DNA from 3 places in the Lacticaseibacillus thailandensis DSM 22698 genome. Region 2 is predicted to be linked to each of the others. Evidence: predicted binding sites of a transcription regulator. Region 2 holds the regulator's gene; each other region holds the start of a gene.

Region 1 (10,826 bases), on a different contig from region 2:
TGGACGTTAAAGCCGCGCAACCCATCGTCGAGGACTGCTGGCGTTCGGTGCGCCAGGGCCACTTTCATGCTGGGGACAACATTGTGCGGTTGACCATTTCCATGGGTGTAGTGGACATGGTGGACGCCGACCGCAACATTGAGGACCTCTACCGTCGGGCCGATGAGGGTTTATACCAGAGTAAGCACCACGGGCGTAATACCATTACGGTGAACGGTCGCACGGTGGCCGGTGATCCGGAACGGCGGCCGATTGCGATTCGAACCATCTTGACCCAGCGCGTATATGATACCCAAAGTCAGCCGATTGTCGCGACACACGACGAGGTGATTTTGGCGACCTACGCGCAGCCGTACGATCGGTGGGACTTTCCGGATGACGTGGACCTGCCGCTGTCGGTGCAGCTGGATTACGTGCAGCGGCTATTGGCGGCGGAGTGTTGTGGCCGCGTCATTATGAACCTGACCCAGAAGCAGTTTTTGGACGTGCAAACGCCAGCGTACCTGGCACGCTTTCAGGCTCACCACCCCGCCCTCAAAAGGTTGGTGTTGGAACTAGGTAATTTACCCTCTGCTGCACAAATTGCGGCGCGGACGCGGGCATTTCACGAGTACGGCTTGCGGATTCAGTTGGAGGACCTGGCCCCCTTTGGCGAGGATAAGCTGATCCGGGCGGTCCTGCCGGTGGTGGACGGGTTAAAGTTCAACGTCGAGCGGGTGCGGGCCGCGGTGGAAGCCGGCCAGGTTAAGCTGCAAGTGGATGACTTTAGGCAGACCATGGCCCGGTATAACGTGGTGGTGGTTGTGAACGGAATTAAAACAGTCATGATGCTGATTACGCCCGGCAGGTATTGGGTGCGCGGTATGTTGAAGGGTATTACTACGACCGGCCGCAATTGCCCCGGTTTGCCTGATCGGTCGGGATGATGCTCACGCTGGTTTATAGCGCTAGATTATGCCATGATAGTAGGTGAAGAGGTAGACAACTGAGCAAGGACAATAGGAGGGTATCTTATTATGGTAGAACTTTGGCTAACCCGTCACGGTGAGACTGAGTACAACGTGAGTGGTGTGGTGCAGGGTGTGGTTAATTCCAACCTGACTAAGCGTGGTGTGGCTGATGCTCAAGCGTTAGGGCGTGGCTTTGCAGCTGCTGGGGTGAACTTTGATGCCGCGTATTCTAGTGACTTGCAACGGGCGGCGGACACCGCCCAGCTAGCTTTAGCGGCGGCACACATTGACCTGCCGGTGACCCAGATGGCAGGGCTCCGGGAGCAAAATTTTGGTCTGTTTGATGGTCAGCCGGAGTCACAGCGACAGGGCGCACTCGCGGACATGTTGCGGGAGGCCGGGGTGCCGAACGTGGAGCGGCTCAACATGAAGCAGCTCGTCGATTTGGTGCGCATTCTGGACGTCCATCGTGGTGGCGGCGACGCCGAGAACAGCCACATGAGCCTGAAGCGGTTCAACCAAGCAATGACGACAATCAGCGAAACGGCGGTGGCTCAACACCAGGATAACGTGTTCGTGGTCGCCCACGGCGCGATTATCTGGTTGTGGCTCAACTCGTTGGGGATGCCGGATACGGCCGATTTCATCAGGAACGTGGCGGTATCCAAAATTGTTTACGGCCAAGGTCGCTTCACCCTGCTCGGCTATAACGACCGGCGTTACGTGGAAAATGGGGGTGGCACGCGCGACGTGCCCGCCCAGGAGTTCAAACTCGAATAGATAATAGGGAAGGGGGTGCCACTAGTTAGCTGGTGGCACCCCCTGTTTTTATCTAGGGCTGGTTGATGAACATGACATTTGTGCGTCTTGCGGTTAAGTCAGGGTAATGCGTGTTACAATCAGTCCGTAAGTATTGACGGAATAATTAACCGTTATCATTTAAGCAGATGGTGAGGTAACTAGCGTGTGGGGACGCGGTGCACCATTGGCGCTGGTTGCGGTTGGTTCAAGGGGAGTTGAGGCGAGCATGAATACCGGTATGTTCCGTATGGCGGGCGCGTTTATTGTGGTGCTGCTGACCAACGTCACGGTGTTGTTGGGTATTATTGCCTCAGTGTACTGGGTGGATCTGCAGACGCATCCGTCCTGGGTGGCGCGTTGGCGACCGCAGATTAAAGTTGCATTAGGGGCCGTCTTTTTAGCGTACCTTTACACCGAGTCGTGGATCAACAACAACATGGGTCCACAGGTTTACGGCTATCATTGGGCCTACATGAACATGTTAGCGGTGACCATCTTTTTGGTGGTCACGGGCAGTCGCCGCTGGTGGCAGTTGGTGGGTGTTGACGCCATCGTTTGTTTGTACGCGTGGGCGCGGACGGTCCATAATGGGCCGGCTGTGTGGATTAGTTTGCTCCTGGTATTGGCCTGTACGACGGTGGATTATTTATGGCGTGACTGGACCAGACAATCACGGTTCGTTCAGTACGGTTTGCTACTATTAACTGGGGCCGCCGCCGTTATGCTAAATCATGCCATGTTGGTGAACGAATCGTTTACGGTGGTGCCGGGCTTTTGGCTGCGACAGTGGCTCGGACTGCTTATCCTAGGGGTCGTGGCCCTCGAGTACTCAACAACGCTCATCAACGCCCTTGAGAATACCCGTGAACTTGCGCGGAATGCACGCGTGGACGGGTTGACCCAACTGAACAACTTTAACACGTTCAACGAGGCCCTAGTGCAACACTTTACCGAGTATGAGGAACACAAGCAGGGCTACTCGGTCTTTGAACTGGACGTGGACTGGTTTAAGCGCATTAATGACACCTACGGACACTTGGCGGGCAACCGCGTACTTGCAACCGTCGCGCGCGGTTTAAGTAACTGTACCGCGGGGGCACCGTGGCCCGCCAAGGCGTACCGTTTGGGCGGTGAAGAGTTTGGTGTAATCATGGACGTGGCGTTGAATCCACACCAAGCCGCCGCCGCCGCGGAACACTTTAAGCACCGGGTGGAAGCCATGCGGTTTAATAGTGTTGACCCCCAACTTAAGATTACGGTATCCATTGGGCAGGCGAATGTGCACGACAGTCACTATAGCTTTAACGACGCCTACAAGCAGGCGGACCGCAACCTCTACCGGGCCAAGCAAAGTGGACGTGACCGCATCGTGATTGAGGACCCAGAATTGGTCAAATAGCATAGAACAAGGCGGGGACAGTCGTAACGTGGCTGTCCCCGCCTTGTTGGCTCAAGTTAAAGAATCTGAATGTTTGCCGCCGCACACTGGTCGAGCATCTCCTGCGGCCAGACGCTCGCCTGGACTTCACCGACGTGGGCCTTACCCAGCAGTAACATGCACACGCGGGATTGGCCAATGCCGCCACCAATCGTGTACGGTAATTCGCCGGCCAGGAGTTGCTGGTGGAATGGGAACCGTAGCCGGTCTTCCGCGTGGGCAGCTTTGAGTTGCCGCCGAAGCGCGTCTTCGTCAACGCGAATACCCATGCTGGAGATCTCCAGAGCGTGCTGCAACGGTTCGTACCAGAACAGGATGTCACCGTTGAGTTGCCAGTCATCGTAGTCGGGGGCACGGCCGTCGTGGCGCTTGCCGCTCTTGAGTGGGCCGCCGATCTGCATCAGGAAGACACACCCCAATTCCTTGGTGATGGCATCCTCGCGTTCCTTCGGCGTCTTGTCGGGCCACCGGTCTTCCAGTTCCTGTGTGGTGACGAAGTGGATGGCGTCGGGTAAGTGGTACACTGCCTGCGGATACTTGTACCAAACTTCGTGTTCCATGTGCTTCAGGACCTTGAAAATTTGGCGTACGGTAGCCTTCAGGGTATCCAGGTTCCGTTCGTCTTTGGCGATGACTTTTTCCCAGTCCCACTGGTCAACGTAGATGGAGTGGATGTTGTCCAGATCTTCGTCCTTGCGAATGGCGTTCATGTTGGTGTACAACCCCTCGTGCATACCAAAGCCGTAGCGTTTCAGCGCGGCGCGTTTCCACTTGGCGAGGGAGTGCACCACCTCAATATCCTGGTCGGGCATGTCCTTCATGCTAAAGTGAACGGGTGTTTCCACGCCGTTAAGGTTGTCGTTAAGGCCCGTGGATTGTTCAACAAACATGGGCGCGGACATCCGGGATAGGTTCATCGCGGCACCGAACTCGTCCTGGAAAGTTTCACGAATATAACGAATGGCCGCCTCAGTCTCCTTCACGGACAGCTTCGGGTTGTAATCAGTAGGAATAATCAAATGCATGGGCGCAGCTCCTTTGCTAAATCCAATTGTGACATTCAACGCGGGACCAAAGAAAAAAACCTCTTTCGTCCCAAATCATGGGACGGAAAAGGTTTCCGCGGTACCACCCAAGTTGTTTATTTCAAATAAACCACCTCATAGAGTACTAACATACTCCGCCGGCCATAACGTCCCGGTGACGACTAAGCCTACTCAGGCAGTGCCCTTTGGGTTAGCAACTAAGAAAGTGTTGTTCGGATTCTGTCCATCCCGATTGAGTTTCCACTAGCCTCAATTCACTGGCGGGGGCGCTAAAATCTTACTGGTCTTTCCTCTGTTTTTAATTTATTTAATTGCCAGTATCGTAGCACGTCCCCGGCGCAGGTGCAACACCTGGGGCAATTTTTTTGTGGTAAGTGGTTTTGATTGGGGTAGGGTGATGGCATTGTTACTGCTGGATACCCGCACAGTCTCACCATGACTGCGCCGTTCGACCACCAGTCTGAAATTGGCGTTAGCGCGTGTGCAATTCAATTCCTGCCTGTGGGGAGAAGCAAGTTTCGGTAGGGGCAACCATGGCTGGCCGGTGGGGCACAGTTAGTCATATGCCAAAATTTATCATCACCGTGCAATGTTTGTGGTGCACCCCCGTGTGAAAAGCGTTAACATGTACGCCTCGCGGCCAGCTAGCGGGTTTATTGTGTGTTGGCCACTAGCCATACTATATAGTGGGTCAGATGTCTCCATAACATCAATATCTAGTGTATTCAAGACTTTAATTCAAAAAAGTTTCGCTGCATAATAATCAGCAGTTGTTCTAACAACGAGATTTTTATATAGCGAAGGGGATTTTTTGCAATGGATTCATCAGAGAACTATTTCCAGTGGTTGTTCAAGCAGTTAAAGGGTTGGCCACAACAGAATTACTACCTGTTCTGGTTCGCATTGGGCTGCCAGATCATGACCTTGGTTAACGGAAAAATTACGGGGTTGACCGTCATTACGTTCTGCGGGACCATGCTCGGGGTGTTGTGTGTGCTGGCCATCAACGCCACTAAGGCCGTCAATGGCTGGTTGGGCCTTGTCAGTGCTGCCTGCTTCATCATCGTCGGTTTTTCTGCACGCAATTACCTGTCCATCTTTGAACAGATTGCGTACGTGGTCACGCTGGACCTGCCCGTCCTCATCAGTGTACGGAGCTGGAACGACGACACCAAGAATCACCTGCGCAAGTTTGGGGCCAAGGAATGGGTCATCTCCCTGGCCTTTACCCTGATCGTATGGGGTTTGAGTGCTTACCTGATCGGTCACCTGACCAACGATCCACGTCCCGTTTATGATGGTTTAGCCTTCTCCATCTCCTTGACTGGTGGGATCGTCTGTTTCCTGCGTTACAGCAACCAGTACTTCTGGTGGTTGTTCAGTGGGATTGCGCAGCTGGTGCTTTGGGCAATCACCTTTGCTCAGGGCGACGCCAGCCTGGCCATGGCCATCAACGCCAGCATCTACGTTATCAACGACATCCTGGCCTTCACGGTCAGCCCGTGGTTTAACGCCGGCCGTAAGCGCCTGGGTCTTGACACCCTGAAGTAGTACTCATTGATCTGTAATTGGTACTACCAATTTACGGCAAAACTGGTAAAGTGAATAAGGTACATTTGAAGCGGGCGGCGTGCTCGCTTTTGGTAGTTAACAAGAAAAAGGCGAGGACTAGAACATGATTTATATTCTTGGTAGTATCGGCGCAGGTAAGACGTCGCTGACAAAATTGCTGTCCGCAGACTTAGGGACACCAGCTTATTATGAAGACGTAGAAGGCAACGGCATGATTGCCAAGATGTTGCAAAAGTTTTACGCAGCTGGTGAAGATAGTCGTAAAACGACCGGGACGATTTTGCAGATTGCGTTCCTGACGTTCCGCTATCAGCAGTTGAAGAAGGCCGTCATGCAGGAAAACGCCGTGCTGGATTCCTCCCTAGAGTCAGACTTCGTGATGGCTTCCCAGTTACACCAGAACGGTGAAATTGATGACGTAGACTTCAACATCTACGTGACCTTGTCACAAGAAATGCAAGCCAACGTCAACGGGAGCCCGTGGAACGGGTTACCAGACCTCGCCGTTTACCTGCAAATTGACCCTGACCATGAAATTGACGAGATTCAACACCGTGGCCGGGAAATGGAAGACATCCGGGAGAAGCCGGAACTGGTTTCTTACTACAACCGGGTCAACAAGGCGTACCGCGAATGGTCTAAGGGCTACACGCGTTCCACGCTCTTAACTGTCGACCGCGACAAGTACGACTTTGTGAACGACCTTGCTGACCGGAACACGGTCTTGAACCAGATCGAACAGCAGCTGGTTGATTTGGGCAAGCTGTCTCCACAGCGCTTTGCTGAAATCAAGGAGCACCGGACCGTGCCCGTCGAATAATAACGTTAATTGTAGGGGTGCCATTCCGCCACCGGTTTAACCGGTAGCATGCGGGGCGGTGCCCCTTTTTTAATGCGCGCGCCCAGTGCACGCGTGGTGCCGTTTTTTAATGTTTTTTGTCGTTGATAAGTCCCGATGATTCGCTATAATGTGGTGGATAATTTACCGTGAGCAGTCAATCGCGGTACGGGGAGACGAAAAGTGATGTTGGCAGTAACTGGCTTTACTTGGGTCGTGATGACCTTTTTCAGCGTGGCGTTTATCGCTCTATTGCAGCAATTGATGCACTGGATCGATTGGGACGTTGAAGAAACGGTCACCTGGCCGTGGCGTCACGAACTGGCGTATACCGCCTTCTTAGCGGTAACGACGACGGTTATTTTGAGTATGGTCGACGTGTTGCCACTGCATACGGTGGGGTTAATTTTGACCAACTGCGTGTTGCTGATCATGACGACGTACAATAACGTGATTATGACGTTGCGGAACAAATTACTGGCGACCGGTTGGACCTTCGCGTTGATCAGCGTACATTTTGGTACCATCAGTTGGACCGTGACGCTCCTGTTTATCGGGTACGCATTATTGCTATGGTTAGAACAGTTACGGTTTGTGCCGTTTGACACGCACCCCGTGGTCACCATCTTGGTGCAAGTATACCTGGGCGCAGGTTTCTGGGTGCTGGCCGACCCGACCTACCGGTTGCAGGGTAATCTGCTCGTTTTGCTCGTCAGCTTTGGCCTGAGCGTAGTTGCCTGCTATGTTTTCACGGTACTGTTGCATAACGACCACGTCAGCAGCATGGACAGTGCCCGCAATGCTCGCACGGACGGGCTGACGGGAGCCCGTAACTGGATGAGTTTTCGTGATGATACCCTGCAATTATTCCAAAGTGGCACGCCGTACGTCATTATCGCTCTGGATATTGACCACTTTAAGCAGATCAACGATACGTACGGGCACTTGGTGGGTAACCGTACCCTGGTGAGCTTTAGTAGCACCATGCAGATGCTGCTTAGCGACGTGGATGCCCGGGCACGGCTCTACCGCACGGGCGGCGAGGAGTTTATGGTGGTGTTGCCCGAGACCACGCTGGCGACGGCGCGGGGGTTGGCGGAACGCTGCCAGTTTGCTATCCGCCAATTGCAGATACGTACCGATGATGGGCAAGTGGTCCGCATAACCGCATCGCTCGGGATTAGTGCCACTGTCCCCGGTGATGAACGGGCCAACGCGGTGTTCCGCCGCGCCGATGGTCAATTGTACCGGGCTAAGCAGGGCGGCCGCGACCGCATCGTGGGTGGTCGATAAGCTGACCCATGTTAAAATGAACTGCGAGTATGAGTGCATGCCGCAATGGTGGTGCCAATGAGTGATTGGCAGGGTACTTTGAACGCTGCGACCCGCAGCACCAACGGAACGGTCAGGATAGAACGGAGGTAGCAGTGTGCGTAAAATCGAAAGCAAGGCCCAGATGGTGGCGGCGCAAGGACCGCTGTTTGCTTGTCCCGTGTGCCACGCACCGTTGACGATGGTTGGCACCAGTCTGGTGTGCCCACAGCACCACCAATTTGATCTGGCCAAAAAGGGGACCGTCAACTTTCTCAACGCCCCGGTGGCCACCGAGTACGGCACGGCCATGCTGGCAGCCCGACGGCGGGTCTTGCAGGCGGGGTTCTTTGATCCTTTCGTGACGCGCATTGCGTCTGCGTTGACGCCGGACGATCGGTTCCTCGATATCGGTTGCGGTGAAGGGACGCCCACCGTTAAATTGGCGGCGCACGGAGCGACGGGTATCGGCTTCGACATTTCGGCACCAGCCATCAATTTGGCCGGGGCGCTTGATAGCACGGTGTTCTTCTGCGTGGCGGACCTGGCACGACTGCCGTTTTTGGCGCAGACGTTCAGCGCCATCATCGACCTCTTTTCGCCTGGTGCTTACGCGGAGTTCAACCGGGTGTTACGCCCCGGTGGCCGGATCTTCAAGATTATTCCGGACGCAGATTATTTACGGGAGCTGCGCCAAGGCCTATACGCCGGTACGCCCAAAGGCAGTTACAGTAACGCCAAAGTATTGGACCGGTTCCTGGAGGTCTATCCTCACGCCACGGTGACGCCGATTACTTATGACTTTGCGGTGACACCGGCACTGTTTGCTGACGTGGTGGCAATGACGCCGCTGACGTGGCAAGCCCCGGTGGATGCCAAAACCGCGCTCCTGGCGACGCCACCAGCCAGTGTGCACGTGGCGGTAGATTTATTGCAAGTGCAGGTAGATTAGGGGGCATTGGCAATGGGCAAAATTGAATGGCGACCGGTGCGGTCCATGGCGGATCGGCACACGGTTTTGGACCTGTATCAGGGAGCAGCAGAGTATTTCCGCAACAATGGTGATCCGTACCCAGACCGGGCGATGGTGGAGCATGATAGGACTGCCCGTCCGGACAACGTGCCAGCCGACCAAAAGCACTTTGGTATTTTGCAATTGGCTGGCGCGAATATCGGCGTGTTGGACTTACTGGATGGCTACCCCGACGCGCAGACGGTGTATATTGGCTTACTGCTACTACCAGCGCAGTACCAACACCAGGGTCTGGGTACGCGCGTGGTGACCGGATTGGCCCAGCATTTTGCTGCCGCTGGTCGTCGGCAATTGCGGGTGGCCGTTGTGACCACTAACCAAGCGGTCCGGTCGTTCTGGCTAGAACGTGGGTTCCAGGTGGTGGGTCAAAGCCGGGCGGCGCTGACGCCGCGAAACATCCAGACCGTGGACGTAATGGATTTATCACTCAAATAGTTTTTATCCGAGGTGCTTGGTAGTACGTTTTTTCGACGTGCTACGGAGCACCTTTTTAGTTTTATGGACCACATTCGGCGCGGGGATGGGTACACCAGGTGCAAGCACCACGTGGCGGATTTTATGGTTGGTATCCACCACTACCCGTGCTTAGTGCCAAGCTGAGGTTAATTTGGTCTAGTTACTTGGTACATACGCAATGGCGTTAGGCCGGGGACTAGCGCCCATATTGACAAAATTGGGCTGGACCAAAATTTATGAAAAATGGTAAAGAAAGCGGTACCGGGTGGCCGGGGCTGACCAGCCGTGGCACAATTAAGCTATCTAGTAATCACAATTACTTGCTTGAGTGAGAGGGGTTGGCAGCATGGTTGAACTTTGGGTAGCACGGCACGGCCAGACTGAATACAACGTGCGTGGCATTGTGCAGGGGATCGTGGATTCACCGCTGACCACCAGCGGTATCAACGATGCCATGGCGCTCGGGCGCGGATTGGCGGCTGCGGGCATCAACTTTGATGCCGCCTACAGCAGCAACTTACGCCGCGCGGTGGAGACGGCCAATCTGGCCCTCACGGCGGCACACCAACGGCTAACGGTGCACAAGTGGTTTGGCCTGCGGGAACAAAGCTTTGGTGTATTTGAAGGCCACAGCGAAGCGCAACGCGCCGCCGCGATGATCGAGCTGACCAAGAGCACCGACCGCTTTGGGCAACCCGAGTTTACCGTGGACCAGGTGGCCGAGTTATCCCACGTGGCTAACTGTCGGTGGGGCATGGGTGGTACGGAGAGCGTCGCCACTATTCAGTAACGTTTTAACGACACTGTGGGCATCATCGCCCAACGTGCCGCTGCGACCCACCAGGACAACGTGCTGTTAGTTAGTCACGGGGCCGTGATTTGGTTGTGGCTGGCTAGCTTGGGCATGCCGATGGACAGTGCCGCCATTGGTAATGCGGCCGTCGCTCACGTCAGTTACACGCAAGGGGCGTTTCGATTGCGTAGCTATAATGACCGCCGCTTTGTGTTGGCCGGCGCCGAGCGGTGGGACAACGCGATTATGGGGTAATTAAAAAGGTAGTACATTCATTCATTGAGTGGACGTACTACCTTTTTTTGATTGTTAAACGATGCGTGGTAAGACGGAACGGCTAAAGTAATAACCCTGACCGTACTTAATGCCCATGGTGCGGGCTAGCTTCAAGTCGCGGTCGGAATCGATGCCGTGCATGACGAACGGCAAGTGGTGACTTTCCGCCAGGTTCCGCCATTCGCTGATCTTGGCGAACTGCGTGGGTGAGTACCCATCCGGTCCCGGTTGGTCCATCGTGAACTTCACCATGTCAACCTGATCGATCACGGCGCAAGCGTCGGCGTAGGAAATGTCCCAGCCGGTGTTGGC
Region 2 (10,826 bases):
CAGGACGAAACCAAGCTGTTTACCGACCTGGAATTACCGTTAGCGCGGGTCCTGGGCGACATGGAGTATAACGGTATTAGTTTGGATACCGCTATTTTGGCCGAGATGGGCAAGCAGTTAAGTGGTTCGCTGGCCGTGTTGGAACAACAGATTTATGCTGATGCCGGTCACGAATTTAACCTCAACTCGCCTAAGCAACTGGGTGTTGTATTGTTTGAAGACCTGGGACTGCCCGTGGTGAAGAAGACCAAGACTGGGTATTCAACGAGTGTGGCGGTACTGGAGCAGTTGCAGACCGCGCACCCCATCATTCAGAAGATTTTGACTTACCGTAAAATTAGCAAGATTCAGTCCACCTACGTCGTGGGGCTACAGGACGCGGTTCAGCCTGACGGCAAGATCCACACCCGTTATCTGCAGACCTTAACACAGACTGGACGTCTGAGCTCAGTTGACCCCAACATGCAAAACATCCCGGCACGCGGTGATGGCAAGCAGGTGCGGCACGCCTTTGTGCCTAGTGAACCTGGTTGGGAGCTGTTCAGTGCGGATTATTCGCAGATTGAATTGCGCGTGCTGGCCCACATTTCGGGTGATGCGCACATGCAGGAGGCTTTCAAAGAGGACCGGGACATCCATGCCAACACGGCCATGAAGATTTTTGGCCTGAAGAGTGCCGATGAGGTCACTCCCGACATGCGCCGGCAGGCCAAAGCCGTTAATTTTGGCATTGTGTACGGTATCAGTGACTTTGGGTTAGCCCGGAACATTGGTATTACCCGCGCTCAAGCCAAGGCGTTTATCGCGGGTTACTTTGAGCAGTATCCGCAGGTCCGGGAGTATATGGACCAGATGGTCGCCACGGCCCGCGAACAGGGCTACGTGGAAACGTTGCTCCACCGGCGTCGGTACCTGCATGATATTCATAGCCGTAACTTTAACCTGCGCAGCTTTGCGGAACGGACCGCGATGAACACCCCCATCCAGGGGAGCGCCGCCGATATCATCAAGGTAGCCATGGTGCGGATGCCCGCGGCGGTGGCTGCTGCCCACTTGCAAGCGCGCATGCTACTGCAGGTGCACGACGAACTCATCTTTGAGGCGCCAGCCACCGAGATGGATCAGCTACGAGATGTGGTCGCTGGCGTGATGGATGCGGCCATTAAGCTAGATGTGCCGCTCAAAGTCGAGACGAACCACGGGCGGACGTGGTTTGACGCTAAGTAGTTAACAACGCAGAACGAAAGAAGGACCATTGTATGCCAGAGTTGCCAGAAGTAGAAACGGTGCGGCGCACGCTGACCGGGTTGATCAAGGGTAAGCAAATTGTCGCCATTGGCACGGACTGGGAAGCCATCTTACGTGACGGACTGGATGAAGTGCGCGAACGGTTAGTGGGCCAAACGTTCACCGGGGTCGACCGGCGCGGCAAGTATCTGCTGTTGCGGCTGACCGGCGGTTGGACTCTCGTCAGCCATCTGCGTATGGAAGGTAAGTACATGTTAGCGACCGACCATGAGTCGCCGCACGCGCGCTGGACGCACGTGTGGTTTACCTTTGCGGATGGTTCAGAATTGCGGTACATGGATTCGCGCAAGTTTGGCCGCATGAACGTGGTACGAACGGGTACGGAAAACGTCGCGATTAGTGGCTTGGCGTCAATGGGGCCCGAACCGGTGGCCACAGACTTTACTGTGGCCGATTTCAGTGCTAAATTGGCCAAGCATAAGAAGGCCATTAAGTCGGTGATTTTGGACCAGTCAACGGTGGCCGGGGTTGGTAACATTTACGCGGATGAAAGTTTGTGGCGTGCCCGCATTCATCCCGAACGGCCCGCTAACTCATTGACGCCCGCCGAGGTGACTCGCCTCCATGATGCCATCATTGCCATCATGGCGGAGTCGATCAAGCTGCGCGGTACGACGGTGCACTCATACGTGGATGCCCAGGGCAAACAGGGTGGGTTCCAAGACCGCCTCGTTGTCTATGGGCATCAGGGCACACCTTGCCCGCGGTGTGGTACGAAAATTGAAAAGATCAAAGTCGGCGGTCGTGGTACGCACTTTTGTCCGCACTGCCAGGTTGCGCCCACGAGCGCAGAATAACCAGCGGAGGAACTGGCATGACGTATAAATTAGGCATTACTGGTGGTATTGCTACGGGTAAGACTACGGTTGCGAACGATTTTCGCGCGGCCGGGTACCCCGTCATTGACGTGGACGGCATTGCGCGTGCCGTAGCGGTGCCCGGCAGCAAAATTCTAGCGGCGCTACAACATGAGTTTGGTAGCATGATCATCCAGGGTGATGGGACCCTAAACCGCGGCCTGTTAGCTAAAGTGGTGTTTGGTCACCCCCGGCGCCTTAAGCGGCTTAACGACATCATGCAACCTGCTATTCGTGCCCAGTTTGAACGTGAACTGAAGCGTGCGGTCGGTACCGGGGCCGACTTGGTAGTGGCTGACGTGCCGTTGCTGTACGAACAGCACTATGAGGATTACTTTGACGGAATCGCGGTGGTGACCGTACCCGCGCAGCGGCAGCAAGAACGTCTGGCCGTGCGTGATGGGTTGACGGTGAATGAAGCCCTGGCGCGGATCAATTCCCAGCTACCACTGGACGAAAAAGTGGCGCGCGCCAACTTTGCCATCAACACCGACGTTCCCGCTGAGTTACGGCGGGTGGAGGTCCAACAACTCATCGCCCACATCCTCAACACGCAAAGCTTGTAGGTTTTGGTATAATGAGCGTGACGGGTGTTCCGTGGCGTCACGCATGACGTCACGGCGGTCGAATATTCTGTGGGGGTATGAACGTGCAGTGTCCACATTGTCATAAAAATAGTTCGCGCGTCGTTGATTCCCGCCCAACTGAGGGTGGCGAAGCAATTCGGCGGCGGCGGGAGTGCGAAAATTGTGGTTTTCGTTTCACCACCTTTGAACGGGTGGAACAAACCCCACTCCTGGTCATTAAGAAAAATGGTACCCGTGAGGAGTTCAGCCGGGAAAAGGTCCTCAGGGGGCTGATTCGTGCGGCTGAAAAGCGCCCGGTTACAATGGAACAGATGCAGCAGATCGTCGAGCAGGTCGAAGCCAAGATTCGGGCGATTGGCGAGAACGAAATTTCTAGTCAAAGTATCGGTGAGTTCGTTATGCAAAAGTTGGCGGACGTTGACGATGTTGCTTACATTCGCTTTGCCAGTGTTTACCGGCAGTTTAAGGACATGTCGGTCTTTATGGATGAGCTCCAAGGCATGATGAAGCGGGAACAAAAGGATAAACAGGAAAAGTGACGGGCGTGAACGGGGTTGATCCGGTTGCGCCCGTGCGCTTATGTAGTGGTTTGATTTAAGGTGCATTGGGCACCAACTTTCAAGGAGGTGGGTACGTGCGTAAACCAGCAAATTTTATGCCGCAGGACGATTATTTAGCCACGCAGGCAACGGAATACAGCGACGTGGATCGGCGTACCCTGACGTACCTCTACCAACCGATCCTGGGACCGGTGGCAACGGCGTTGTACACCAGTTTGTGGGCTGAAAGTAAGCGCCACCCGGTCTTTTCGCAGGATCGGCACCCGCACACGCGGTTGATGGGGATGTTGGGGGTCGGTATCGATGAGTTGTACGACGCTCGGGTTCGGTTGGAGGCGTTACAGCTTGTGCAGACCTTTACCCAGGTCGATACGGCGCGTCACTACGTGTATGAATTACATGCACCGGTGGCCCCGAGTAAGTTTTTTGCGGACGATCTGCTGGGTATTTTGTTGTTTGATACGGTCGGTGAGACGCGGTACGACGAGCTTGTGCACGAGTTTGAGTTGACCCCCGTCCGCCGGCCCGACATGCACAATATCTCGTTGGCGTTCAGCGACGTGTTTGATATTGTTACGGCTCAGGCGACGACGCCACCAGCTACCGTGAGTACCAGCAAGTCGGCCGTGGTGTCAGCCGGAACGGCGAGTCCGGAAATTTCTGGGGTGCAGTTAGACTGGGAGCTGTTGCGGAACTTACTGAGTAATACCAACATCCAAAGTGGCACGCTGTCGCAGAACCAGCATGCCTTGCAGCAGCTGGCCGGGTTCTACGGTTTGGACGAGCCCACGTTGGCGGCACAAATTGGTCAGGCTTTGGATTTACTGACCGGTAAGTTGGATATGCGGCTATTGCGACGTAACGTGGAGCAGCAGTTTGAACGGGTCCACGGTAGCCATTTCTGGGCCCGGGGTAGTGAAGCAACGGCCGCAACCAGTGCGGCCGCGACCGCATTACAACCAAGTCAACCAACTGACGAGCGGGAGCAGGAAATGTTAGCACGCGCCAAGTCGATGACCCCGCGGGAGTTTATTAACGCCGCGAAGCAGGCACAGGACAGTCGGATGTTTGCTAGTCGTAGTGAGATCAAGGCTTTGCAGCATTTGGCCGAGCGCGGGATCTTCTCGCCGGCGACAATCAACGTTATGGTGGATTATGCATTGCGTACCAGTGATAATGGCAACGTCAGCGCCAACTTCTTGGACATTTTGGCCAACAGTTGGGCAGCCGCTGGGGTGCATACGCCGGAACAAGCGCTGACGCAGATTCACCAATATGCAGCGGGAAACACCAAGCAACAACAGCGGGTCCAGCAGCGTTCGGGCAACCGGCGGGGTAAGCGCAGTGAGCCAGTTCCTGAGTGGGCCCAACAGGACTATGTGGCCCCCAAGGAAAAAATTTCAGCGGATGCCCAGGCCAAGCTCAACGCACAGTTACAGGAGTTGGCTCGCAAGCGGCAGCAGAAGAAGGAGTAACTCATGGCACAACTTGAACGATTATCGGCGTACCTCCAACGCCACTTTGCCGATCATGATTGGGGGCAGCGTTACCAGCAGACCATTGAGCGGGTCTTACATAATAGTGACGTGCAGGCGTTTTTGCGGAGCCATGCGCACGAACTGACGGAAGCCACGGTGGATGCTGGCGCGGCGAAGCTCTTTGAGTACGTTAAATTGCGCGAGGAGCTCGACGCGGGCGCGACACCGCCAATCCCGGGATATGAACCCCAGTTGGTCATTAGCAACCACCAGATTGATATTGCTTATCAGCCCACGGCGGCCAAAGTAGCGGCGGATGCGCAGCGGGCCAAAAGTAATTTGGTGACCGTAATGAACATGCCGAAGGACATTCGGGATGCCGACCTCCTTAAGTACGACCAGACGGACCGGACCGAGGCTTTGGCGGCAGCGACGATGTTCGTGAATGCGGTCGTTAAACCGGACCACGAGCACGTGCACGGCCTGTACCTCACAGGGGCGTTTGGCGTCGGTAAGACCTACCTGCTTGGGGCCATCGCTAACAGTTTAGCTGACTTTGGGGTGGGGACGACGTTGCTACACTTTCCCACCTTTGCCGTGAACATGAAGGGTAGTATTGCCACTAACACGGTCACTAGCGAAATTGACCGGGTGAAGCGGGCACCAGTGCTGATGCTGGATGACATTGGCGCGGAGTCCTGGAGTGCTTGGCTGCGTGATGACGTGCTGGGCGTCATTTTGCAGTACCGGATGCAGGAAGACTTGCCGACTTGCTTTAGTTCCAACAAGACGATGGCCGAACTGGAGAACTTTCTGGCCGGTCGGGAGCAGGGCAATAACGAGACCGTCAAGGCCCAGCGAATCATGCAGCGCATCCGCTTCTTAAGCCATGAGGTAGTGGTCGGTGGACGGAACCGGCGGCCACAGTAGCGGTGCGGTGGTGCTTGGTGGCTACCATGGGGTATTGCAACGAGCGGTTCCGCGCAAAGGCTGCTACATAAGGTGCTCTGAATAAAGGGCCAGGTTCGGGCCTTTTACCCAAAGCCCCTTACGCTATTGCTTTGAACCGCGGGGAATTACTCCCTAAATTTTGTTTGCCTTTCATAAACAAGTGTGTTTTAATACAGGTATCGAAGACGGAAGCAAAAAGGAACTGCAACTTCAGAGAGTGCGACAGTAGCTGGAACTCGCACATGCAGGATCCGCACCACTTCTCGAGACTGCCGTAGGGCCCTGAACTCTGGTTACGGGTGAACAAGTGGACACAGTGTCGTGCTGTGCCAAACTGGGTGGAACCGCGAAGTGAATTCGTCCCTGACGTCATTAATGACGTCAGGGATTTTTTGTTGCCCGTCAAAAAAGAAAGGAAGAGTTACATATGTCAATTGCATTGAAATTCCCTGATGGTAACGTCAAAAACTTTGATGATGGCACGACCGTCTTGGCCGTTGCCCAGTCAATCAGTAGCACCCTCGGCAAGAAGGCCATCGCCGGTAAGCTGGACGGTCAGTTCGTTGACCTGAACGCCCCACTCGCTCACGATGGCGCCATCGAAATCGTCACCAAAGATGGTGACGACGGTCTCGCCGTTCTGCGGAACACCGCGGCCTTCGTGTTAGCTGCAGCTTTGTCTCAGCTCAACCCCAAGATGCGTTTCGGTGAAGCTCACGCCGACGAAGATGGGTTCTACGTTGATACTGACCAGGATGGCGCCCAAATCTCTGTTGATGAGTTGAACGCCGTGAAGGACAAGATGCAGGCCATCATCGCCGCTAATGAACCCATCAAGGCGGTTAGCTTGAGCCAGGCCGACGCGGTCGCTAAGTTTAGCGATGACCCTTACCGTAGCCAGTTGGCTAAGGCCGCTGGTGACCCAATTGCCGCGCACCAGTTGGGCGACTTTGTTGGTTTCCAGGAGGGCGCACTGCTGCCTGACCTGAAGCCCCTCAAGCACTTTGCCCTCCTGAGTGTTGCTGGTGCTTATTGGGAAGGCAAGTCTTCCAACCCAATGCTGCAACGGATCTACGGGACGGCGTACTACAAGGAAGCCGATCTGGAAGCCGATGCTAAGCGGCGTCAGGAAGCTAAGGAACACGACCACCGTGTCATTGGTCGTGACCTGGATCTGTTCTTCGTTGACCCCAAAGTGGGTGCGGGCCTGCCATACTGGATGCCTAATGGTGCCACAATTCGTCGGACCATCGAGCGGTATATCATTGACCGCGAAGTAGCTGACGGTTACGAGCACGTTTACACGCCCGTTCTGGCCAACCTGGATGTTTACAAGACTTCCGGTCACTGGCAGCACTACCGTGAGGACATGTTCCCACCAATGGACATGGGTGATGGCGAAATGCTGGAACTGCGGCCAATGAACTGCCCAAGTCACATCCAGATTTACAAGCACCACATCCGGTCTTACCGTGACCTGCCAATGCGGATCGCCGAACTGGGGATGATGCACCGTTACGAAAAGTCAGGTGCTTTGTCCGGCCTGCAGCGTGTACGTGAAATGACCTTGAATGATGGTCACACCTTTGTGGCTTTGGAACAAGTGCAGGATGAATTCAAGAAGATCTTGCAGCTAATCATGAGCGTTTACGCCGACTTCAACATTACCGACTACACGTTCCGCCTGTCCTACCGCGACCCAGCAAACACCGCCAAGTACTTTGACGATGACGAGATGTGGAACCGTAGCCAGAGCATGCTGAAGGGTGCGATGGATGACCTCGGCTTGGACTACTACGAAGCCGAAGGCGAAGCCGCATTTTACGGCCCCAAGCTGGATATCCAAACCAAGACGGCTTTGGGTAACGACGAAACGATGTCGACCATCCAGTTGGACTTCATGCTGCCAAAACAGTTTGAATTGAGCTACGTGGGTGCCGATGGTGAGGAACACCGTCCAGTGATGATCCACCGTGGAATCGTGGGCACGATGGAGCGCTTCATCGCCTACCTGACTGAAATCTACAAGGGTGCCTTCCCAACCTGGTTAGCACCAACCCAGGTTGTCATGATTCCGGTTAACAACGAGGCCCACTTGGACTACGTTAACAACGTGAGGGCTAAGTTGATTGCTGAAGGGATCCGTGTGAAGGTCGATGACCGCAACGAAAAGATGGGTTACAAGATTCGTGAGGCCCAGACCCAGAAGGTGCCGTACACCGTCGTGGTTGGGGATGACGAATTGGCCTCCGCATCCGTTTCGGTTCGTCGGTATGGCGAACAGGATTCGATGAGCCAGTCAGTGAACATGTTTGTTTCGGCTATTGCGGCCGATGTGGCCAATTACTCACGGACTGATGCGCGCGCGCAAAAGTAAGCGTGCTTTGTAACGCACAACAATAATTACTGATTTGAATAATAGTTGCATTAGTTGCCGGTATAATCGTGCTGGTAGCTTGTGCGGGATTGCCCTTGACCGTTATGGTAGGGCAATTTTTTTACGCATTTTTACCGGATTATCACAATCCTTACAGAAAATAAGTTGTTCCGATAAGCTAGGCCCAGTATGATTAGGGTGTTCAAAGGAGGTGTTGGGGAACACCGGAATTCCCGCGAACCAACTCGCCGGGGTGTGAGTTTAGGGGTGTTATTTATGAAAACTAAATATGCAGTATTAGGTACAGTAACCTTGATGGTTGCTTCCGTTGGACTCTGGGTGGGTCAACCGCATGCACAGACACAATCACCGGTAGTCACCCGCACCAGTCGTTTCCAACCGCCTGCACCCACGGACAACCTATTAGCACACGCACTGATGCAGCGCCGTGCGCAACAACAGGCGACCAAGCAAGCGGTATCCGTTCAGTTGGCGAACAAGAATGCCGCCACGCAGGCGCATGGTCAGGGCAACGCCAAGACCGTCCCGGCCGGTCAGATTCATGGCGCCACCACCAGTACCAAGAACGTTTCAAGTAGTAGTCAAACGACGGCCAGTGGGGCCACGAGCCCCACGGCTGGCACCACGACCGCAGCCAAGCCAGCCACGTCGACACCAGCACCGAGTGCCACTCGGGCACCAGCCCAGCATGCACCGACGCCGGCTCCGACGCCGCGCGCGGCAGGACCGCGCATCAGCTTTCTGGGTATCACGATGCCCGTTCTTCAGGGCAGCATGAGTGCTACCACGGCGCCCGCAGGTAACTATGTGGAAACCTGGGGTGGGCAGACGCGACTGTCAGTGAGTGACGGTCAGTCGACCCACATCATTGGCCACAACACGTCGAACTTTGGTGCAATTATCCAGCTAGGCGTTGGTAGTGCCGTGACCGTGACCGATGTTAATGGTCAGGTACGGACGTACCACGTGACTAGTACGGCTGATGTCAACGACCAGGGGTATGATGTTCATACCGGTCGTGATGAATGGAACCATATTGTGAGTGCTAGCCAGGGCGAACAAATTGTCTTGCAGACGTGTCTGTCAGGGACGGTCAACCGCATGGTTTGGGCCCGCTAATGTTAACAGTATTTGCTAATAATAAACACCCGCGACGAATAAGCGTAGCGCCGGGTCCATCTGGGGAGGTGGGTCCGGCGTTTTGATCAGCGAGTAGCCCTTCAGGGCGTACTCGCTGACACTCGGAGGACTCGCGGAGCTAGTCCGAGAGACTGCGGCCTGGTATTAATCGGTGGTCAGATCGAGTTAGGTAACAGAATATCCTAGGGCGTACTCGCTGACACTCGGAGGACTCGCGGAGCTAGTCCGAGAGACTGCGGCCCGGTATTAATCGGTAGTCAGATCGAGTTAGGTCCTACTGGTAGCACGTGTCTCTCACTGTTTGCTCATGCCCGCTGGCGATTGCCACCTGGCCTTGGTAAACTAAAATTAGGAGTAGGAAATAGCAACGCACAGCACCAATGAGGTGACGATATGCGCACAATCAAAACTAACGCGTGGTACCGATTAGGGTTTATCACGGTGGCGCTAGCGGTGATTGCGGTGAGCATCAACTTGTTCTTTGCCCCGCACGGCGTCGCGGCCGGTGGCTCAACCGGTCTGGCTATCATTCTATTTGAAGTTTGGCGCGTGCCCGTTGCTTTGAGCACGATGGGCATTAACGTGGCCTTACTCATTCTGGCTTACTTCCTGGTGGACCGCGCCACCAGTGTCCGCATCCTGTATGGCAGTTTAATGTTGCCGGTCATTATGGCGGTGTTACCCATTACCAAAGTGGTGCAGGATAAGTTGCTCGCCATCGTGGTGGGCAGCATTTTGATTGCCATCGGTTTTGCCATGTTGTACATGGTGGATGCCTCTAGTGGCGGGACGACGGTGCCGCCACTGATTTTGAAGAAGCACTTCGGCATACGGACGGAAAATAGTCTTTTCGTTATTGACGTCGTGGTGTCGTCACTGAACATTATAGTTTCGGGGTGGGAGGCCTTTATTTTGGCGGCCTTCTCCCTATTGATTACGCGGATGGTGATGAATTATATTGCCACCGGGCTAGATCGCAAACGGATGCTGCACGTGGTCAGTGACCGCCAGTTGCCGACCATTATGCGGGTCATTACGGACACGTACGGTGCGGCGGTGACGACGGTATTGGTAGCAGGAGATGACGCCGGTGACGGTCGGGACGTTTTGTTGGTCGTGACGGACCAGCCGGAATACAAAGATGTGGTGCGGCTGATTCACAGTTTGGACGTGCACGCACTGATTATTTCGGCTGAGGTCGCCGACGTGCACGCGGGGCAGTGAGCCCAACTGGTGGGAGCAGGCGCCACTTTCAGGTTCTGCTTGACTTTGGTGGGGTGGTCAGGTATGCTTTTATTTGTTGAGAAAAAGCAGAAGTTGCCCGCTTCTCGCCCACGTCACTGACCTCTAGGCTCTAATGTACGGATATACATGGATGGCGGGACGCTTATGCCCCGCCATCTTTTTGTTTTTTCTCGGTAAACTAAGTGGAGGTGAATCGTTATAGCTAGAGATATGATGGTTAACGATGGGATCCGTGCCCGCGAGGTACGCCTCATTGCCGAAAATGGTGACCAGCTGGGCGTAAAGTCCAAGCAGGATGCCTT
Region 3 (10,826 bases), on a different contig from region 2:
CTTGCCCCTCGCGCCTAGCCATTGTCCGCCTCCGACAACTGCTCGTAGCCGGTGTGTTCCAGGCTCTTGGCTAGCTCCGGGCCACCACTTTCGATAATGCGGCCGTCCTTCATCACGTGCACCACGTCGGGCACGATGTAGTTCAGCAGCCGCTGGTAGTGGGTGATGATCAGGCTGGCAAAGTTGGCGCTACGCATGCTGTTGACGCCGGCGGCCACGATCCGCAGGGCGTCAATGTCGAGCCCGGAATCGATCTCATCCAGGATTGCCAACGCCGGTTTGATCATCAGCAGTTGCAAAATCTCGTTCTTCTTCTTTTCCCCGCCTGAGAACCCGGCGTTGAGGTACCGGTCCGCCATATCCTCCGGCATCTTCAGTTTGGCCAGGTTGGCGTCTAGATCCTGTAAGAACTGGACGACGGGTACCTGGTCGTCATCCCCCCGCCGGCTGTTGACCGCCGCACGGATGAACTCAGCGTTGGTAATACCCGCGATGGCTGGCGGGTACTGCATCGCCAAAAACAGGCCGGCACGCGCCCGCTGGTCCACCGACCAGTCCAGGATGCTGGTGCCATCGAGGGTAATGTCGCCGGACCGCACCTCGTAGTTAGGATTGCCCATAATGGTTTCGGACAGCGTCGACTTCCCGGTCCCGTTTGGCCCCATGATGGCGTGCACCTCACCACTACGGATGGTCAGGTTCACGCCGCGTAAAATCTCTTTGTGCTCATCGTCACTATGTACCGCGACGTGTAGGTCGCGTACTGCCAAAGTTGTCATGTTCTATTTCTCCCCAATTTATGCGTCTGATTAGTGCAAAAAGTGACCCCGCCCACGACGGGGTCACTTGCTCACCGGTCTGCGCCGCTCTCTACACCCCTAGCGTCATCCGGGCCACCCGGCTCATTCGGTCCATTGTCCACGCCGGCGTCAGCCGGAACTGCACCCGCACCTGGGCGTCCGGGGCGACCAACGCAATGGCGTGCTGGACCATCTTGTCCAGGTAATCCGTCAGCGGGCAGCCGATCTGTGTCAGCAACATCTGCACTTCGTAGTCACCGTTGTCCGTACGCCGAACGTGGTACACCAACCCGAGGTTAAGCATGTCGACCATCAATTCCGGGTCGACGGCCTGCACCAACGCGTCGGTCAACGCGGCGTCCGTAGTGGCATCAATATTCTCGGTGGTGGCGTGATAATCTGCTAACTGCATGCCCACGCCTCCTTTACCGGACCAGCCGGGACCAGATCACGACTTTGCCCGACTTGAGGGACGCCGGCACGTCAATGATCCGCTGGTTGGCACTCCCGCGAAACTGCAGGGTCAGGTCCATCTGCGCCTGCAGGAAGCGGCCATCAACCAGAATGTCCAGCAGGCGCAACAACTCCAGTTTGTCCTCCGTCTCCTGCATCAGTTCGTCCCACTTGTAGCCAGTCCAACTCCAAATGTCCTTGGTGTGTCCAAACTCCTTGCGGATCCGCCGGCAAATCTTCAGGCAGACCTGCGTATTCAAAAACGGTTCGCCGCCCAGTAGCGTCAGCCCCTGCACGTACGGTTGGGCCAGGTCCTTCATGATCCGGTCTTCCAACTCTTGCGTGTAGGGCTTCCCGTACCGGAAGTTCTGCGCCGCCAGGTTATAACAGCCTGGGCAAGCAAACATGCAACCCGATACATATAGTGAGCACCGCACACCCTCACCGTCGACAAAGTTGAACGGCTTGTAGCTCGCCACGTACTGGTGCGACAAATCTGCGGCGCGCCACTCGCCCGGTTTGGGGTTCTTCGGCAACGTCCGTGTACTTCTTCTTGCTGGATCTCGTTTTGGCTCAGCCATTGGTACCCCCAATCACGTCGAGCCCGAAGCTCATGTGCTTCTTCCGGCTGACGATTTCCTTGTGCCGACCGTGGACCATGGGCCGCTGGTTCGGGTTGCCCAGGTAGCCACAGGTCCGCTTGACCACGTCACAGGTCTGCGGGTCGGTGTTGCCACACTGTGGACATTTAAATCCGCGCGCGGTCGGCTTAAATTCACCTTTGAACCCACACTTAAAGCACTGGTCGATCGGGGTATTCGTCCCCAAGTAACCGATACGATCGTACGCGTAGTCCCAAACCGCCTCGAGGGCCTTTGGGTTTTGCTTCAGGTTCGGGTACTCACAGTAGTGAATAAACCCACCCGAGCAGTACTTCGGGTAATCCTTCTCAAAGTCGATCTTCTCAAACGGCGTCGGGCTCTTGCGCACATCGTAATGGAAACTGTTCGTGTAGTATTCCTTATCGGTAATGTCCTTGATCCGGCCAAATTTACGGATGTCCGCCTGACAGAAGGTGTTGGTCAGGCTTTCCGCCGGGGTGGAGTAAACCGAGTAGTGGTAACCCTCGGCGGCCTCCCACTGCTTGCAGTGGTCGTAAAGGGCCTTGACCACGCTGATACTAAAGTTCTTGGCCTCCTGGTTGTGCTCCCATTCGGGGCCATAGAAGACGGTCCCCACTTCGTACAACCCAATGTAGCCCAGGCTGACCGTGGCGCGGCCGTTCTTAAACAGCTCGTCCACGTCGTCGTCTGGCCCTAGCCGCTTACCAAAGGCGCCGTTCATGTACAGCGTCGGGGCGTTCTTCGGCGTCGCCTGCTTGGCCCGCGCAATTTTGAACGCCAGGGCCTCGTGACAGACGTCCAGACGCGATTCCAACAGCGCCCAGAACTGGTCCTTGTTGCCACCAGATTCAAGCGCGATCCGCGGTAGGTTGACGGTCACCACGCCCAGGTTCATGCGCCCGGCGTTGACCTCCTTACCATTCTCGTCGTGCCAGCCCTGCAGGAAGCTCCGGCACCCCATTGGCGCCTTGAAGCTCCCGGTCAACTCGACGATCTTGTCGTACATCAGCACGTCGGGGTACATCCGCTTAGTCGCGCACTCCACGGCCAGCTCCTTGATGTCATAGTTCGGGTCGCTAGGCCGCAGGTTAGTACCGCGCCGCAGGGTGAACACCAGCTTCGGGAAGATGGCGGTCCGCCGCTCGGTGCCCAGGCCCTTGATGCGCACCTTCAGGATGGCACGCTGAATTTCGCGCTCGATCCAGCTGGTACCGAGGCCAAAGCCGACGGTCGTAAACGGCGTCTGCCCTTGAGAACTGTACAGCGTGTTGATCTGGTATTCCAAACTCTCCATGGCCTGGTAAATATCCGCTTTGGTCTTACTGCGGGCGAACTCCTCCTGCTTATGCGGATCGTCGATCCACTCCTTGGCTTCAGCCAGGTGCCGCTGGTAGTTCTTCAAGGCGTAAGGTGCCAGCACTTCGTCAGTTCGGTCACTGGAACAGCCACCATACTGACTGGAAGCCACGCTGGCGATGATCTGCGCCATCTGCAGAACAGCGGTCTGGATCGACTGCGGCGTACCCATCTTGGCGTTGCCAATCTGGAACCCGTCGCGCATCATACCAGCAAAGTCGATCAAGCAACAGTTAGTCATCGGGCTGTACGGCTGATAATCGAGGTCGTGCCAGTGGATGTCACCCTTCATGTGGGCTACGGCCACCGCTGGGGGCAGCATTTTCAACCCCTGCGCCCGGGCCACGGTCCCTGCCGTCAAATCACGCTGGGTGTTAAAGACCTCACTATCCTTGTTGGCATTCTCGTTGACGACGTTGCGGTCGCGACTTTGCAACCGGTTGAGCGCCGCGTCGAGGTCCTGAGCCTGCTGGCGCCGGGCGAGCTTGGCGCCCCGGTACTGGTGGTAAGCGTCGGCTGCTGCCGGGGCGTGCGTGGTGAGCGTCTCCTCGACGGCGGCCGCGATGGCGTTAGTGTCCGCTAACTGCCGGGCGCGGACCAATAAATCATCGCGTACGTCCTCGGCCAACTCGGTCTTACCGGCCGTCACGGCTGCGTCGACACTCGCTAACAACTTCACGTCACTGAACGGCTCCCGCACGCCGTTATGTTTATTGATCGTCACGGTATCCTGTTTATACGCTAACATGCCTACACCCTCCAAGATTCAAGATTGTTTATGTTCAATAATACACATGCTACGATATCACGTATATTATAGTCGCTTTGAGGCACTATATGTAGTAGTAATCGGGCTCATTTGGGGTAAGATGACACAATATCGTGTATGCTTACAAATACTTAGTTATGAAAACGCACGCCCGGCAAGCATTCAGCTTACTGGGCGTGCGCATTAGATAATTTGGGCATAAGCCGATGAAATTTTGGGCATACATCAGACCTGCAAAAATCCGTGGCGCTGCGATGACGTCACTTGAACAGGTGAAACGGCTTTTTGGTCAACTCCATGTCCACCGCCCGGTACATGTAACGGGCGGCAATGGCACGGTAAGGATGCCATTTACGGCACTTTTTCATCACCGCCTGCCGGTGCCAGTCATTGGTCTTGTAGACCCAACTGTACCCCTGCAAAAAGGCCACGTCCTCAAACGGCAACACGTCCGGCCGATCCAACACGAAGATCAGGTACATCTTCGCCGACCAGTTACCGATTCCGCGTACGCTGGTGAGATCGTGTAATACTTCGGTGTCACTCATGTCGGGGTACTGGTCAAAATCAATGGTATGGTTAACCACCGCGTCCGTCAACGCGCGGATGTAGCGCACCTTGGCCCGGGAGATGCCAATCGACAACAGTTGCGCATCGGTCAACTGGTGGATGGCCCCCGGCGTAACCGGACCCGCGACCAACGCGGCCAGGCGCCGGCTGAACACCGCCGCGACTTTGTTTGACAACATCTGGTTGATGATCTCCCGCACCATAAAGGCATATGGCGACGGGGCCAGCGTGTAGCTGATGGACCCCACCATCTGGATGACCTTAGCCAGGTGCTTATCCTTGGCACACAAGTACCGTACTGCTGGCGTGTCCGCTGTTAATGTATGCACTGCTGGCATGAACGTTCCCCCCTAAACTCGTCATCCCTAAAACACGAATAGCCGACGAGCATGCCCGTCGGCTATTCATTGCCATTATTTAGTGATGTCGTTACCAAAGTACTTCTTGGACAGACGGGTCAACGTCCCGTTCTTCTTCAGCACCTTGATAGCCTTGCTAATGCGGTTGCGCAGCGCGCCGTTGTGCTTACCGACCATGGCAGCAATCTTAGCGGGTGCTACTTCACTCTTCTTCAGCTCGGTGACCTTGAGACCCTTAGTATCGTTAGACTGCTTGTAGGCGTACCATGCGGGCATCGAGTTAATTGTCCCGGCTGCGCGGCCCTGCCTGATCATCTGCAAAGCCGTGGTGAAGTCACCATCATCGATCAACTTGGCACCAGCCTTCTTGGCTACGAGGGCGTTATCCGTCCCCGTACCTTCAACCAGCGTCTTGCCCTTGACCCCTTTGAGGGTGGTGAGCTTACTACCCGACTTGGTGATCAGCGCCGAACGACTATAAATGTACGGCGTACTGAACAGGTAAGCCTTGCGCCGGGCTGGCGTGGGCGTGATGTTGTTCATGACCGTGTCGAACTTACCACTGCCCAAACCGGCAATCAGGGAGTCCCACTTGGTCGGTACAAACTTGGCCTTAACGCCCATCTGCTTCGCCACGGCTTTGCCCAACTCAACTTCAAACCCCGTCAGCTTACCGTTCTGACGGTAGGAGTACGGCTTATACGTGCCTTCGAGCCCAATTGTCAGTTCGCCCTTCTTGAGCAACTGACTCTTGTAGCTGGTGGCCGCGTGGGTCGCCTGCGTGTGGGTGTGGGTAAAGGTTGCCAACGTCAACGCACCCACCATGGCGGTCAGGGCGGCCGCCAACTTCTTCAAGTTCAACTTCATGATCAATATCCCCCTTGTACAGTTTCTACTATATATTTAGTACCCCAGTTATTCCAGCGTGGCAAAGGTCATCGCGGACACAAAGTTGCGAATGCGCTGATTATCCGTGTGGAAGAACGCGTCGCTACTGCCGTCAAACTCAATGTTGCCGTTCTCTAGGAACACGATCTTGTCAGCAACCTTCTGCGCAAACGCCATGTTGTGCGTGACGATGATCATCGACTGCTGTTCGCGGGCAATTTGTAGCAAGACCTTCAGCACGCCCAGTTCCAGCTCCGGGTCCAGGGCACTGGTCGGTTCATCCAAAAAGATGTATTCCGGCCGCATCGCCAGGCTGCGAGCAATCGCCACCCGCTGGGCTTGGCCACCAGACAGCGCGCTCGGGTACGCGTCGGCTTTGTCCGCCAGCCCAACTTTGCCCAACAACTCCTGCGCCCGCTTGGTCGCAGCCGCGGCGTCCTGCTTGAGGACGTGAACCGGACCCTCGATGACGTTCTGCAGGACGGTCAGGTGTGGGAACAGGTTGAACTGCTGGAACACCATCTCGGTGCGCCGGCGGACGTCCAGCACGGTCGACTCGCTAATGGGCTGGCTGTAATCGATCTGGGTCTGGTCAAAGGCAAAGTGGCCACTTTCCGGCCGCTCCAGTAAGTCCAAACTGCGTAACAGGGTCGACTTACCCGAACCAGACGGACCGAGGATCACGGTCGTTTGGTGCTCTGGAAACTCCAGCGACACGTCCTTGAGCGCCGCGTGGTCCCCAAACTGCTTGTTTAAGTGTTCGATTTTAATCATATGCGCCCTCCCCTAGTTAGCCTTCGTCACGTAACGCGACGTCCAGCGTTCCAGGTACTTCTGCACCCACGCCAGCACTGTGCAGGCAATGGCGTAGTACACCGCGACCAACGTGTACATCACCAGTGGCTGGTAGTTCTCCGCAGTGATTTGCTGGCTCACCTCGAACATTTCGACGATGGTGATGGATGCGGCCAGCGACGTATCTTTGACCAGACTGATAAAGCTGTTAGCCAACGGTGGCAGAGACACCCGCAGTGCCTGCGGGATGATGATCCGGCGTAGCGCCATACGCCGCGTCATACCGATAGTCGCCGCTGCTTCCCACTGGCCCCGCGGAATCGACTCAATCGCCGCCCGGATAGTTTCGCTACAGTAGGCCCCGGTGTTCAAACTGAACGTCAGGATACCGGCAACCACGGGGTTCATCTGGATTCCGTGCGGCAGGAACCCCTTGATTTTCAGGTATGGCAGGCCAAAGAAGACGATGAATAATTGTACTAGTAGCGGCGTGCTCCGGAAGAGCCAGACGTAGAAGCTACAGATCCACTTCACCACGTTAAACAGCCCGCCACGCTGCGAGATTCGCGCCAACGCGGTGAGTAATGCCAGCACCAGCCCCAAAATGAATGAGACGATGGCAATCGGCAACGTATATTTGAACCCCGCCGCCAACAACTGCGGAGTTGAGCTCGTGATGATGTGCCAAAGATTCATTGTATCCTCCTCTAGGGTTGAACCGGCAACCCCCGCCCGTTTTGTGGTCACGCCCTGCCACTACGCCAAAACACTCCGCCCCAGACGCTTGCGCACGAGGCGGAGTGTTGGGCAAACGGTGCGTTGAGTAATTCTGCGCGTACATGGCGATGATTTTTGCCCACGGCCACAAGTATATTATGTTTTTTATGGTAGCGTTATGCGACTTACTTGTCAATTGTTAGTGACTTTGGTGTAGCGTGGTTGGCCTAACGGGCCCGCTGGCAAAAGCGCCACACCGAAGCACACCATCAACGTACTGCAGTAGCGCCTGCATCTTTACCTATATATATGCTAGCCACCCACCCCGATTGGCTAGCCGCCCACTACAAAAGCCACCGTCGGTATTTTCCCAACGGTGGCTTTGATTCTCCTCAATTATTTTGTTACGTGTTACGCCAATCTAGTCACGCACGACTAGTACCGATATCGCCGCGTACTTTGCCATGTACGCCGCCTGGCTCCCAAAGTGACGAGCAATACCCCGCTTGGACATGGCCCCAATCACCAGCAAATCCGGCTGCACCTGCGGAATGATCTTTTTAATGATAGTTTCGCCAGCGTCACCTTCACCGATAACGGCCTGAACACTCTTAATACCGGCTTGCTGGGCCAGGCGGACGTAGCGTTCAATATGCTCCTGGAGTTCTACCCGCTCACCATGCACGTAATCCTTAGTGAGGGCCTGATACACGTTCATTTCGCCCGACTCCAACACCGACGCAATAACCAGCTCCGCATGGTCGGCTTTGGCCCGGTGAATGGCATATTGAAACGCCGCCAGGGCATCCTCCGAGTCATCCACACCGACTAGAATCCGTTTGAAATCGTCTTTCATTAGTCTACCTCCCCCGCGAAGTGCGGACTATTAGTAGTATGATCCTGCTGTGCCCGCTCCAAGCGCTTGTTGCCGCGGTACAGTTCAACCGTGCACCATACTAGTAGTACCAACACGGCGACGATGGCGACGTAAGCTAACAGGTGCGCTATTTCGATCTGGCCCGCCGTGGCGTGGGCGCCCAAGAAACCGGCAAAGGAGTCCGGCAACCCAATCAGGTTCAGGTAGGTCAACCCCAGGACGGAAATCCAACCACAAACCTTGACCCAGAGTGAGTTCTTAAACCTTACGCCCATCTCGGCCCGACTATCAGTCATCATCAACAACGGCAACATCGAAAACGGTAATGCAAAGGCGAGAAATACCTGCGAGTTGTTCATCAGGTTATTCAGTGCTTCGTGTTCGTCGACCGCCGGCAAGTTCCGCGTCATCCAAACACAGAACAGCACCGGAATCACGGAAATCAGCCGGGTAACGAGCCGACGCGCCCACAGCGGCATCCGCATGTGGATGAACCCTTCCATGATGACTTGCCCAGTCAATGTTCCAGTAATTGTCGAGTTTTGACCAGATGCGAGGAGTGCGACCGCAAACAGCACGGATAGTACCCCCGACTTGGCTACGGCAATCAGCACACCGTTACTCAACATGGATGTATCGGACAAAGCCTTAAACAGGCCAAAGAACGACGGGTCCTTGACGGCACCACTCTTGAAGACCGCAACCCCCATGATCAAAAGCAGGGAGTTCACGATAAACGCAAAGGTCAACTGAATGTTGGAGTCCCACTGGGTAAAGCGAACAGCGGTCGCCACTTCGTCTTCATTGTCGTGGTTGATTTTCCGTGTTTGGGAAATCGCCGAATGTAAGTACAAGTTGTGGGGCATGACCGTGGCGCCGATGATACCTAGCGCCCCGCTCAGTGGATTCATCCCGTTAACGTTCGGGTGGGCCGCCACCGTGCCGGCGGTTGGGATCAATCCTTTAATGACTCCACCCCAATCCGGATCCGACAAAGCCACTTGGTAAACAAAAACCAACAAAATGACCAGAATCAGACACACCACGATGGCTTCAATCTTGCGGAATCCGATCTTAGTCAGTAGTAATAATAGCAACACATCAAAAACGGTGACGAACACCGCAATGACTAACGGAATGTGAAACAATAAGTACAGCGCGATGGCAGCACCAATGACCTCCGCAATATCGGTGGCCATAATGGCAAACTCCGTCATGATCCATAAGATAATCCCCAGCGCTTTACTGGTGCGGGCCCGAATGGCCTGCGCTAAATCCATCTGACTAACGATGCCCAGCTTAGCCGCCATGTTTTGCAGGAGCATGGCGATTAAGCTCGAAATCAAGATGACAGACATCAGTAAATACTGGAAGTTCTGCCCGCCAGTGATACTCGTGGACCAATTACCAGGATCCATGTAACCAACGGCGACCAACGCACCGGGCCCGGAATAGGCGAATAAGGTGCGCCAAAAGCCCTTGTTCTTCGGTACCGGGACGGTCCCGTTAATTTCTTCCAACGACGGCCCGTTTGCATACTCAATCAGCTTATGCTTACGGGGTGTTACTGGTGCATTCTTCATGTTGCTCCCCTTTCTGCCCGGGGAACGGCAAACTCTTGTCGTTCCCGGGCTGCCACATGCGTGTGGCGCCCTCGAACTAGTCGAGTAATTTTGTAACCACCATCAGTATACAGCCGGTAATTTCATTGTAAAGCATTTTTTGGGTTGACTAGAAATTAAATGTTTCCTATCCATCAATGCCCGTAATTGGGCATTACGAGGCAAAATATAGCCGTGAGTGACTGTTTTTCTTTTTGGGCTACCTAGAAATAATGTGACACAGCACCAATTGACACCATGTTTTCATCAGCGATGTGGACATAAAAATAGCGGTGCTACTTGTTCTTCGCACCGCCATAACTTTGACATTTATGACCACTTGCAACCGCATCTACAGCATGACCAGCTTGCCCCGTAGGCTGTGTCCCTCTTCGGTAATGACGCCAGTAAACACCGCATTTGTCGCCAAAAAGCTAATCGTGGCCCGAGCCAGCAGGAACGGATTATTCAGGTCGACCATCACAAAGGCGCTGGCCTGATCGACCTGGACGCGACTGCTGACCGTCACGTCCCCGAGCATGAGACGCAGCAACCGCTCCGCCTGGCACGAGTTCCGTGCTCGCACCAGAAACACCCCGACGCTGGACTTCAGGACAAAGTAGTACCGCGGCACCAACTGGCGCGCCACCACGCGGTATTGGGCGACGCGGGCATGAGCCAAGTATTGCTTCACGCGCTGACGACTTTGCGTTAACACGTCCGTGTGTACGCCAACGTAGTAATCGATCCCGGTCATCGCGGCGCGCGACCACCCGACAGGCTGAAATGGCACCACGGCGGCTGTGCCAGTCGTCCGCTTAGGGTTAGTATTGCTGCCATCAATCATTATCCGTCACCCTTTCTCCAACGTGCTGTGCAAAGTTGCTCATGCTACCAACGTTTTACCATCATTATACAGATACACCCGCGCAGCTGACTCCTCCATGCTACCCACTTATTAGCTTCATTGTACGGCCGGAGTGGCGCGGGCTCAATGGCTAAACACGACCTTTTGGGC

What was found. Region 2 encodes NrdR, which represses ribonucleotide reductase genes. Its sites were predicted from a motif close to ACACNATATATNGTGT; they were not measured.
Region 1: the regulator NrdR is predicted to act here: its motif matches at 4,910-4,925, upstream of pnuC (nicotinamide riboside transporter PnuC).
Region 3: the regulator NrdR is predicted to act here: its motif matches at 4,063-4,078, upstream of nrdD (anaerobic ribonucleoside-triphosphate reductase).

What each region holds. Positions count from the first base shown of each region.
Region 1 covers NZ_AYZK01000002.1:73,441-84,266, reverse strand. Annotated here, with positions in the region: gene FD19_RS04060 (GGDEF domain-containing protein) at 1-926, shown strand, start outside; gene FD19_RS04055 (histidine phosphatase family protein) at 1,017-1,730, shown strand; gene FD19_RS04050 (GGDEF domain-containing protein) at 1,978-3,150, shown strand; gene asnA (aspartate--ammonia ligase) at 3,207-4,214, opposite strand; T-box leader at 4,290-4,537, opposite strand; gene pnuC (nicotinamide riboside transporter PnuC) at 5,052-5,786, shown strand; gene FD19_RS04035 (deoxynucleoside kinase) at 5,911-6,627, shown strand; gene FD19_RS04030 (GGDEF domain-containing protein) at 6,832-7,938, shown strand; gene FD19_RS04025 (putative RNA methyltransferase) at 8,075-8,908, shown strand; gene FD19_RS04020 (GNAT family N-acetyltransferase) at 8,921-9,424, shown strand; gene FD19_RS09960 (histidine phosphatase family protein) at 9,792-10,235, shown strand; gene FD19_RS09955 (histidine phosphatase family protein) at 10,251-10,493, shown strand; gene FD19_RS04005 (GGDEF domain-containing protein) at 10,548-10,826, opposite strand, start outside.
Region 2 covers NZ_AYZK01000001.1:659,371-670,196, reverse strand. Annotated here, with positions in the region: gene polA (DNA polymerase I) at 1-1,227, shown strand, start outside; gene mutM (DNA-formamidopyrimidine glycosylase) at 1,260-2,105, shown strand; gene coaE (dephospho-CoA kinase) at 2,123-2,731, shown strand; gene nrdR (transcriptional regulator NrdR) at 2,815-3,291, shown strand; gene FD19_RS03015 (replication initiation and membrane attachment family protein) at 3,387-4,787, shown strand; gene dnaI (primosomal protein DnaI) at 4,791-5,720, shown strand; gene thrS (threonine--tRNA ligase) at 6,169-8,118, shown strand; gene FD19_RS03000 (sortase domain-containing protein) at 8,395-9,258, shown strand; gene FD19_RS02995 (YitT family protein) at 9,673-10,503, shown strand; gene infC (translation initiation factor IF-3) at 10,717-10,826, shown strand, end outside.
Region 3 covers NZ_AYZK01000004.1:86,831-97,656, reverse strand. Annotated here, with positions in the region: gene FD19_RS07130 (SufD family Fe-S cluster assembly protein) at 1-22, opposite strand, end outside; gene sufC (Fe-S cluster assembly ATPase SufC) at 15-779, opposite strand; gene FD19_RS07120 (metal-sulfur cluster assembly factor) at 871-1,212, opposite strand; gene nrdG (anaerobic ribonucleoside-triphosphate reductase activating protein) at 1,226-1,834, opposite strand; gene nrdD (anaerobic ribonucleoside-triphosphate reductase) at 1,827-3,980, opposite strand; gene FD19_RS07105 (DNA-3-methyladenine glycosylase family protein) at 4,262-4,909, opposite strand; gene FD19_RS07100 (transporter substrate-binding domain-containing protein) at 4,985-5,797, opposite strand; gene FD19_RS07095 (amino acid ABC transporter ATP-binding protein) at 5,846-6,592, opposite strand; gene FD19_RS07090 (amino acid ABC transporter permease) at 6,605-7,309, opposite strand; gene FD19_RS07085 (universal stress protein) at 7,752-8,186, opposite strand; gene FD19_RS07080 (Nramp family divalent metal transporter) at 8,186-9,790, opposite strand; gene FD19_RS07075 (hypothetical protein) at 10,161-10,655, opposite strand.